3 regions of the Acidovorax sp. GW821-FHT09A11 genome follow, and region 2 is predicted to be linked to each of the others. Evidence: predicted binding sites of a transcription regulator. Region 2 holds the regulator's gene; each other region holds the start of a gene.

The links. Region 2 encodes sigma-54, which starts transcription at its own class of promoters, with help from an activator protein. Its sites were predicted from a motif close to TGGCANGNAANCTGCTTT; they were not measured.
Region 1: the regulator sigma-54 is predicted to act here: its motif matches at 1,704-1,721, upstream of AC07PV_RS04335 (formate/nitrite transporter family protein).
Region 3: the regulator sigma-54 is predicted to act here: its motif matches at 1,024-1,041, upstream of glnA (type I glutamate--ammonia ligase).

The regions. Positions count from the first base shown of each region.
Region 1 is NZ_JBWKPS010000002.1:78,950-82,202, forward strand. It holds gene AC07PV_RS04330 (bifunctional protein-serine/threonine kinase/phosphatase) at 1-525, opposite strand, end outside; gene AC07PV_RS04335 (formate/nitrite transporter family protein) at 670-1,482, opposite strand; gene AC07PV_RS04340 (nitrate- and nitrite sensing domain-containing protein) at 1,873-3,183, opposite strand.
Region 2 is NZ_JBWKPS010000007.1:219,684-222,936, reverse strand. It holds gene lptB (LPS export ABC transporter ATP-binding protein) at 1-775, shown strand, start outside; gene AC07PV_RS19000 (RNA polymerase factor sigma-54) at 1,032-2,621, shown strand; gene AC07PV_RS18995 (acyl-CoA thioesterase) at 2,713-3,195, shown strand; gene AC07PV_RS18990 (THUMP domain-containing class I SAM-dependent RNA methyltransferase) at 3,192-3,253, shown strand, end outside.
Region 3 is NZ_JBWKPS010000011.1:5,007-8,259, forward strand. It holds gene AC07PV_RS21480 (EI24 domain-containing protein) at 1-99, shown strand, start outside; gene AC07PV_RS21485 (competence/damage-inducible protein A) at 96-917, shown strand; gene glnA (type I glutamate--ammonia ligase) at 1,091-2,506, shown strand; gene AC07PV_RS21495 (hypothetical protein) at 2,709-3,215, shown strand.

The DNA.
Region 1 (3,253 bases), on a different contig from region 2:
GACATGGGCACTCGTGCCGAGCGCGCGGCCGAGGAACGATTCGGCCGACGACAGGTGGACACGGTGATCCTGCGTCAGCTGCTCGAGCGACTGCCCGTGAAGGCGATAGATGCGCGCATCCCCCACATGCAGCACATGGACGTCGCGGCCTTTCAGGATCAGCGCGCTGAAGGTGGTCACATAGCCGCGGTCCTTGTCGAAACGCGCGTGGCTGCGCATGGTCTGCGCATGCAGCCACGCGTTGGTGGCACTCAGAACGCGCTGGGCCGAGCGGCGCACCGACCAGGCGTCGGAGGTGGCGTAGTAGTCGTCCAGGAAACTGCGCACCGAGGCCGCGCTGGCCTCCTGGCTGACCGTGCTGGACCCTATGCCATCGGCCAGGGCGACGACGATCCCCTTGGAGCCGCGCAGCGGCTCACCGGGCAACATGGCACCATGGAAGTCCTGGTTGACGCCCTTGCGCCCCGCCCGCGAGTGCTGGCCCAGCGTGACGCGCAGCCCGCCCGGATCCGTGCCGTGGCCCATCAGCGGTCCATGGCGCTGCACGCCACCGCCAGCCCACGCAACCGGCGCGGCCCACCCGCCAGCCGCCGCGCGGGGGCCGCCCCGCCGCGCTGGCGGCGTCCCCATGCCCGCAGCGCGCAGCGGCGAGGTCGCTCAGGGAGAAGCTCAGGCATGGTGGCGCTTGGGCGCGGTCTTGTAGTGCGTGGAATACAGAGTGGCACCGACGAAGGTCAGGCCTCCGACCAGATTGCCGAGCACCGTGGGAAGCTCGTTCCAGATCAGATAGTCCATCAGCGTGAACTTGCCGCCCAGCATCAGGCCGGTGGGAAACAGGAACATGTTGACGATGGAATGCTCGAAACCCATGTAGAAGAAGATCATGACCGGCATCCACATGCCGATGGCCTTGCCCGAGACCGTGGTGGACATCATCGCGGCGACCACGCCGGTGGAGACCATCCAGTTGCACATCACGGCACGCACGAACAGCGTGAGCATGCCGGCAGCGCCATGGGCGGCATAGCCCACCGTGCGGCCCTCGCCGATGTGGCCGAGCTTCTCGCCGACGGCATTGGGCGCCTCGCTGAAGCCGAAGGTGAAGATGATGGCCATGAACACCGCCACCGTCAGTGCGCCCGCGAAGTTGCCCACGAACACCAGGCCCCAGTTGCGCAGCACGCCCGCCCAGGTGGCACCTGGGCGCTTGTCGAACACCGCCAGCGGTGCGAGCGTGAACACGCCCGTCAGCAGGTCGAAACCCATCAGGTACAGCATGATGAAGCCCACGGGGAACAGCATGGCGCCGACCAGCGGGTTGCCGGTGTTGACCGTGACGGTCACGGCAAACGCGGCCGCCAGCGCCAGGATGGCGCCGGCCATGTAGGAGCGGATCAGCGTGTCGCGGGTGGACATCAGGAGCTTGGATTCACCGGAGTCGACCATCTTGGTCACGAACTCGGCAGGGGCAAGGTAGGCCATTGAATTTCCTTTGGGACGGGAGACTATTGACAGCGTCCCGGACGGCGGGCCGGCGGAACGCGCAAGGAGGAAAAAAGAAAACGGCGTCCGCTGCGCCGTCCTCCAGTCATCTGGAGGAGACGCAAGGGACGCCGTTATCCTTGGATGCGCGATTCCTTTGCCCGCGGAAGACCACGGACGGTGGGTTGGCAAGCCGCCTTTAGCCGACAACCACTTCTCTCCATGCAAGTTCCATACCCCTGATGGAATGGTGCATCGGAGCGTGGCCCGTCCCTCTCTGGCGCATGCGCGGCGACCACCGCAAGAAATGAGCCTCCACTCGGTGCGGCACCGGCACCACAGTGGGTCACCAGTGCCTGCCCGCCCCGTTGCGGGGCACCGCGACGCTATCTATGAGGACTTGGCGCCTGACAGCGCAGACTGCGCAAAGGCGAGATCGGGCAGGGACAGCGTGGCCTCCGCCACCTCGAGCAGCCGGCGGTTCTGGTCCATCGAGGTTTTCTGCAACACGCGGAAGGCGACTTCCTCGTTCATGCCCAGGCGGGCCATCAGCACCCCCTTGGCGCGCTCGATCACCTTGCGTTCGTTCAGCGTGCGGCGCGCCGCCTCCAGCTCGGCCTCCATGCCGGCCATGCGCGCCGACTGGGCCTGCAGCAGTTCCAGCAGCGAAGCCGATTCGGCCCCGTGCGTGCCGGCCGCCGCCTCCGGCACGGACGTGGGTGCAATCGCGATGTCGAAGAACCGGTCCACCGCGTGCGTGCGCTGCGGCGGGTTGTCGCGCAGGCCGCGCAGCAGGCCCCTGGAGTCCTGCAGGTCCTGCTGCGCTTCGAGGATGCGAGCCTCGCAGTCCTCGCGCAGACGCTGGACCAGTTCGACCTGCAGTTGCCACAGCGCGTTGATGCGCTCCGTGCACACGTCGAACCAGGCGTCGCTCAGGTTGCTGTCCAGGGCGGCGCCGGGGCGCACCACGCACAGCGTGCGCCGCAGCCGCTCCAGCTGGGCCATGCCGGGGGCAAGCTGCTGCTGCTCCCAGCGTCCACGCAGGGCCGGATCGGCAAACTCGGAAAACACGCGCAAGCTGCGCTCCTGCGCGTCGATGAGGTGCAGCACCCGCTGCTGGTGCGCGTCGCTGCCCTGGCCAGAGGCATAGAGCAGCGCGCCCATGGCGCGCTCCTGGCCCGCCTCTTCCTGCGCCTGCACCAGGTGCAGCAAAGCCACCAGCTGGCGCGATACGCTGGGCAGCCCCGCCGCATCGGCCACATGGAAGACCAGCTCGATCAGACCCGCGATCAGGTGGCTGAACGCAGCGATCGAGTCGTGTGCGGTCATCGCCTGCTTGTCAATCTGGCTGCGCAGCGCGGGCAGAGAATCAAGCCCCAGGAGGGCCCACGCCATGAGCGACAAGGCCTTGGCCGTCGCGCCCTGTTCGGGTTCCACATGCTGGGCAAATTCCTGGCGCAGTCGCGCCTCCAGGGGCAGCACCTCCTGGATGATCCGGCTGCGCATGTCGGCAAAACGCTGGGCATTGGACGCCAGGTAGGCGCCCGATGCGCCGCGCTCGCGCTGCAGACCTTCTATCAGCTGGCCGATCGTGTCCACCAGAACGGCCCGGCTGGCGAGGTGGCGCACCGCGTCGATCTCCAGCTGGCGCGAGCGCAGCACAAGGGTCGAAACGGTCAGGGACGCGGCCTGGTCGGGCATGCGGGAACTCCAGAAAATCGATACGAGGGAATGCTAACCCCAGAACCTGCCGCGCGCCCGCCAAGCCTCC
Region 2 (3,253 bases):
GCCCGTCAGCCCCGGTCCTGACACCCAGGCGGGCAGCCGCCTGGAGGTGCAGCACCTGGCCAAGTCGTATGGCAGCCGCAAGGTCGTCAAGGATGTGTCGCTGGTCGTGCAAAAGGGCGAGGTCGTGGGCCTGCTGGGGCCCAACGGCGCGGGCAAGACCACCTCGTTCTACATGATCGTGGGCCTGGTGCGCAGCGACGCGGGCGACATCCGCATCGACGGCCATTCGGTGGCCCACATGCCCATCCACCGCCGCTCGCGGCTGGGGCTGTCCTACCTGCCGCAGGAAGCCTCCATCTTCCGCAAGCTCACGGTCGAAGAGAACGTGCGCGCGGTGCTGGAGCTGCAGCGCGCGGACGACGACGGCAAGCCGCTGTCGCGCGAGGCCATCGAAGAGCGTCTCACGGCCTTGCTCCAGGAGCTGCGCGTGGACCACCTGCGGGCCTCGCCCGCCATGGCCCTGTCGGGCGGCGAGCGCCGCCGCGTCGAGATCGCCCGCGCGCTGGCCACGCAGCCGCGCTTCATCCTGCTGGACGAGCCCTTTGCGGGCATCGACCCCATCGCCGTGATCGAGATCCAGCGCATCATCGGTTTTCTCAAGGCGCGCGGCATCGGCGTGCTCATCACCGACCACAACGTGCGCGAGACGCTGGGCATCTGCGACCACGCCTTCATCATCAGCGATGGCCAGGTGCTGGCCCAGGGCACGCCGTCCGAGATCGTGGACAACGCCGAAGTGCGCCGGGTGTACCTGGGCGAACATTTCCGCATGTAGACATGGCCTCCACGCTTGTCACTTCGTGTACTGCGCTGCCCCCCGAGGGGGCCTTCGCGCCTTGGGGCGGCCCGGCGGCGCGGTACGGTGCCCCCACGCTCCCCGCTGCGCGTGGTTCGCTGCCCCCCGAGGGGGCGTTCGCGCCTTGGGGCGGCCCGGCGGCGCGGTACGGTACCCCCACGCTCCCCGCTGCGCGTGGTTCGCTGCCCCCCGAGGGGGCGTTCGCGCCTTGGGGCGGCCCGGCGGCGCTCAATCAATGAAACCTGGACTCTCGCTGCGCGTCTCGCAGCATCTTGCATTGACCCCCCAGCTTCAGCAGTCCATCCGGCTGCTGCAGTTGTCCACGCTGGAACTCTCGCAGGAAGTCGAGCAGATGCTTGACGAAAACCCGTTCCTCGAACGCAACGCCGACGAGGCGCCGCGCGAGGAGTTTGGCCTGGAAGCCGCCGATACGCCGGCCCAGGCCGACGACTACAGCGCGGATGATGCTATTTTTTCAGGAGCTACCAGCGCAAGCAGTACCAGCGCTGAGGCTCAAAATGATGCTGAAACTCCGAGCGCGGGCGCCGACGAGCCCGACTGGAGCGGCGACGGCACGGTGGAGATGGCGCCCAACGACGCCGAGTGGGGCGGCGACGCCCCCGCCCGCAACCGCAACGACGCCGAAGGCGACGAGGCCGACGCCACCGAGCTGGCCCGCACGCACGAATCGCTGACCGCCTTTTTGCACCGACAGGCGCTGGCGCTGCGCCTGTCCGAGATCGACCGCGCCGCGCTGCGCTTCCTGATCGAATCGCTCAACGACGACGGCTACCTGGAGGATCCGCTCGAAGAGCTGGCCATCAGCCTGGCCGGGCCCGACGACCTGGAGCAGATCGAGGAACTGGTGCACCGCTTCACCGTGGCACAGCGGCTGCTGCAGAGCCTGGAGCCCGTGGGCGTGGGCGCGCGCGGCCTGGCCGAGTGCCTGACGCTGCAGCTCAAGGCGCTGGCCGCCGACGAGGACAGCGACATCGACCCCGACACCGTGCAGACCGCGCTGCGCGTGTGCCAGCAGCCGCTGGAGATGCTGGCGCGGCGCGACGTGCGCCGCCTCACGCAGGCCTGCGGCGACAGCGAGGAGCGCACCCGCGCCGCCATGGCGCTGATCGCCCGGCTGGAGCCGCGCCCGGGGCGCCGCTTCGCCGACGTGGAGCGCAACATCATCATCCCCGACGTGATCGTGCGCAAGGCCGGGCGCGCCAATGGCCGCGACGGGCAGCACAACTTCATCGTGCAGCTCAACCCCGACGTGATGCCGCGCCTGCGCGTGCACGACATCTATGCCGGCGCCCTGCGCGGCCACAAGGGCGGCGAGGGCCACCAGGGCATGCAGCAGCGCCTGCAGGAGGCGCGCTGGTTCATCAAGAACATCCAGCAGCGCTTTGACACCATCCTGCGCGTCTCGCGCGCCATCGTGGAGCGGCAGAAGAACTTCTTCACCCACGGCGAACTCGCCATGCGCCCGCTGGTGCTGCGCGACATCGCCGACGAGCTGGGCCTGCACGAGTCCACCATCAGCCGCGTGACCACGGCCAAGTACATGGCCACGCCCATCGGCACCTACGAGCTCAAGTACTTCTTCGGCTCGGGCCTGGGCACCGAGACCGGCGGCAATGCGTCGAGCACCGCCGTGCGCGCCCTCATCAAGCAGTTCGTGGCCGCCGAGAGCCCGACCAAGCCGCTGTCCGACAGCCAGATCGCCGAGATGCTCAAGGAGCAGGGCATCGAGTGCGCGCGCCGCACCGTCGCCAAGTACCGCGAGGCGCTCAAGATCGCGCCGGCGAATCTGCGCAAGGCGCTGTAGGCGCCTTGCGAGCGCGTGCACGGCGCATGCGCCTGGTGGCCCGTTTTTCCGCTCCGTTGCCGTCTTTCCCTCTCACTTCGCCACCCCGTCCATGGCCCGCATCGTCTTCGACCTTCCCGCGCACTTCGGTTTCGCCACCGAAATGCAGATCTACATCAGCCACGTCAACCAGGGCGGGCACCTGGACAACGCGCAGCTGCTGAGCCTCGTGTCCGAGGCCCGGGTGCGGTTTTTCCAGTCACTCGGCTACCCCGAGGCCGACGTGGGCGGGCTGTCCATCGTGGTCGGAGACATCGTGGCGCAGTACAAGTCCGAGGGGTTCCACGGCGAGACCATGCGCGTGGAGATGGCGCCTGCGGACTTCAACCGCTATGGGTTCGACCTGGTCTTTTGCATGACCGAGAAGACCTCGGGCCGCGAGGTGGCGCGCGGCAAGATCGGCATCGTTTTCATCGGCAAGGCCGGCCGCAAGGTGGCGCCGATCCCGGACTCCATCCGCCAGTTGCTGCTGGCCCGTGCCGGCACGCCGGATTCACACGCACTTTCCGAGCGCGTATCCTCACCATCGTCATGAACCAACTCCAACTTTTTCTCCCCTGCGCCGCCGGTGTGGAGGGCTTCCTGGCCGACGA
Region 3 (3,253 bases), on a different contig from region 2:
CCGGACGCCAGTGCCGAGCCGCCTCCTGCTGCCGCAGCCCCGGCGGCACTCGCAGCGCCTCCGACGCCATCTCCCACCCACGGAACCCCTTCCCCATGAATCCCTCTTTCGGCCTGATCATCGTGGGCGATGAAATCCTGTCGGGCAAGCGCGCCGACAAGCACATGCCCAAAGTCATCGAACTGCTCTCGGCTCGCGGCCTGTCGCTGTCGTATGCGGACTACGTCGGGGACAGCCCGGACCGCATCACCGCGACACTGCGGCGGGCCTTTGCCTCGGGCGATGTAGTCTTCTCCTGCGGAGGCATCGGTGCGACGCCCGATGACCACACCCGCCAATGCGCGGCAGGTGCCCTGGGCCGTGAGCTGGCTCTGCATGCCGAGGCCGAGGCGTTGATCTGCGAACGCATGCAGGACGTGGCGCGGGAGCAAGGTGTGCCATACGAAGCCGAGCGGCCGGACAATGTGCACCGGCTCAACATGGGCGTCTTTCCCGCAGGCGCCCGCATCATCCCCAATCCCTACAACAAGATTCCCGGCTTCAGCTGCGAGGGCGCTGGCGGCGGTGCCGTCCATTTCGTGCCAGGATTCCCGGTCATGGCCTGGCCCATGATCGAATGGGTGCTCGACCACCACTATGCAGACCTGTTCAACCGTGCTCCCCAGGTCGAGCAGTCGGTGGTGGTCTATGGCGCGATGGAGGCAGCATTGACACCTCTCATGGAGCGCATAGAAAAATCGCACCCCGAGGTCCGGGTGTTCAGCTTACCCAGCGTGGATCATCCACAATACGGGCGGCACATCGAACTGGGCGTCAAAGGTCCTGCTCCCTTGGTCCCGGCCGCCTGGCAGGATCTCAAGACGGGATTGCACAGTTTTGGTGCGGAGTGTGGCCCTGAATTGGTGCGCAATTTGTAATGCTTGGTGTTGATCGTTGTTGTGCACCTTATTGGTGCAATCTCGCAAATGTCCTATCGGCCTGCAGTCCGTAGTGCTCCTTCATAGTGCGGCGGCTGCACCCAGCTGGCACGCAAACTGCTTTTATTTCCACAAATTCTTTTTTCAACAAGCGCTTTACCCAGGAGAACCTGATGGCCAAGACCGTTGCAGACGTGATGAAGATGGTGAAGGAGAACGAAGTCAAGTTCGTTGACTTCCGTTTTACCGATACCCGGGGCAAGGAACAGCACGTGACCGTGCCGGTGTCCCACTTCGATGAAGACAAGTTCACGTCCGGCCACGCATTCGACGGTTCGTCCGTGGCTGGCTGGAAGGGCATTGAAGCCTCGGACATGCAGCTCATGCCCGACCCCAGCACCGCCAACATCGACCCCTTCTTCGAAGAAACCACGCTGTTCCTGCAGTGCGACGTGATCGAACCCGGTGATGGCAAGGCCTACGACCGCGACCCACGCTCCATCGCCAAGCGCGCTGAAGCCTACCTGAAGGCCTCCGGCCTGGGCGACACGGCCTTCTTCGGCCCCGAGCCAGAATTCTTCATCTTCGACGGTGTGCGCTGGTCCAACGAACCCGGCAAGGTCATGTTCGAGATCGAAGAGTACGAAGCCCCCTGGAACTCGGGCGCCAAGCTCGAAGGTGGCAACCGCGGCCACCGTCCCACCGTCAAGGGCGGCTACTTCCCCGTGCCTCCTGTCGACAGCACGCAGGACATGCGCGCCGAAATGTCCTTGATCCTCGAATCCCTGGGCATCCCGGTCGAAGTGTTCCACCACGAAGTGGCGGGCGCTGGCCAGAACGAAATCGGCACGCGTTTCAGCACGCTGGTCGAGCGCGCTGACTGGACCCAGGTCCTGAAGTACGTGGTCTGGAACGTGGCCAACGCCTACGGCAAGACGGCTACCTTCATGCCCAAGCCCTACGCTGGCGACAACGGCTCCGGCATGCACGTGCACCAGTCCATCTGGAAGGACGGCAAGAACCTGTTCGCGGGCGACGGCTACGCCGGCCTGTCGGACTTCGCGCTGTACTACATCGGCGGCATCATCAAGCACGCACGTGCCCTGAACGCCATCACCAACCCCGGCACGAACTCGTACAAGCGCCTGGTGCCCGGCTTCGAAGCCCCTGTGAAGCTGGCCTACTCGGCCCGCAACCGCTCGGCCTCGATCCGCATTCCTTACGTCGCCAACCCCAAGGGCCGCCGCATCGAAGCGCGCTTCCCCGATCCATCGGCCAACCCTTACCTGGCCTTCTCGGCCCTGATGATGGCCGGCCTGGACGGCGTGGAAAACAAGATCCATCCGGGCGAAGCCGCCACGAAGGACCTGTACCATCTGCCACCCGAAGAAGACAAGCTGGTGCCCACCGTCTGCCACAGCCTGGACCAGGCCCTGGAGTATCTGGACAAGGACCGTGGTTTCCTTACCAAGGGCGGCGTCTTTACCGACTCCATGCTCGACGCGTACATCGAGCTCAAGATGGGCGAAGTCACGCGTTTCCGCATGGCGCCTCACCCTGTCGAGTACGACATGTACTACTCGCTGTAATCGCCTCCCTGCAGGCTGTTGCTCACCAAAAAGGCGGCCTTGGCCGCCTTTTTTCATGGGGCCGGAGAGGCTGGTGAAACCAATCCCGGGGCCGTTGCATCCATGTACAAAGCCCTGCGAGGGCCTGCTGGTGTTGGATTGGCGATGCATGGTGATTGGTGGATACTCCCCTGACCCCTGCATGGCAGTGCGAGGAAACCGAATGAAGAAAACGCTCATCACCCTGTTACTCATCGCCGCGACGGCACCGGCCGCGTGGGCGCAAGACCGCATCTACCGCTGTGGCAACGAATACACCAACAACGCCGCCCAGGCCAAGGAGCGGGGATGCAAGCTGGTGGAAGGCGGCAATGTCACCGTCGTGCAGGGCACCCGGCCGGCGTCGGCGGCCCCGGCGCCCTCGGGCGGCGGCACGCCTGCGGCAACGGCGGCACCTTCGAATGCACCCCGGGCCAACAGCAACGACCAGAAAGCGCGCGATGCCGATGCGCGGGCCATTCTCGAATCCGAACTGCGCAAGGCCGAGGCCCGCCATGCCGAGCTGGTGAAGGAATACAACGGCGGCGCGCCAGAGCGCAATGCCCTCGATTTGCGCAACCCCCAGCGCTACATGGAACGCACGGCGGAGCTCAAGGCCAACGTGGCCCGCAGCGAAAGCGACATTGCCGGCATCAAGCGCGAGATCGCACGCCTGCCGCCCGCCAACTAAGTCACCTTCCTTTTTTCTTGCATGGCACGCGTGTGAGC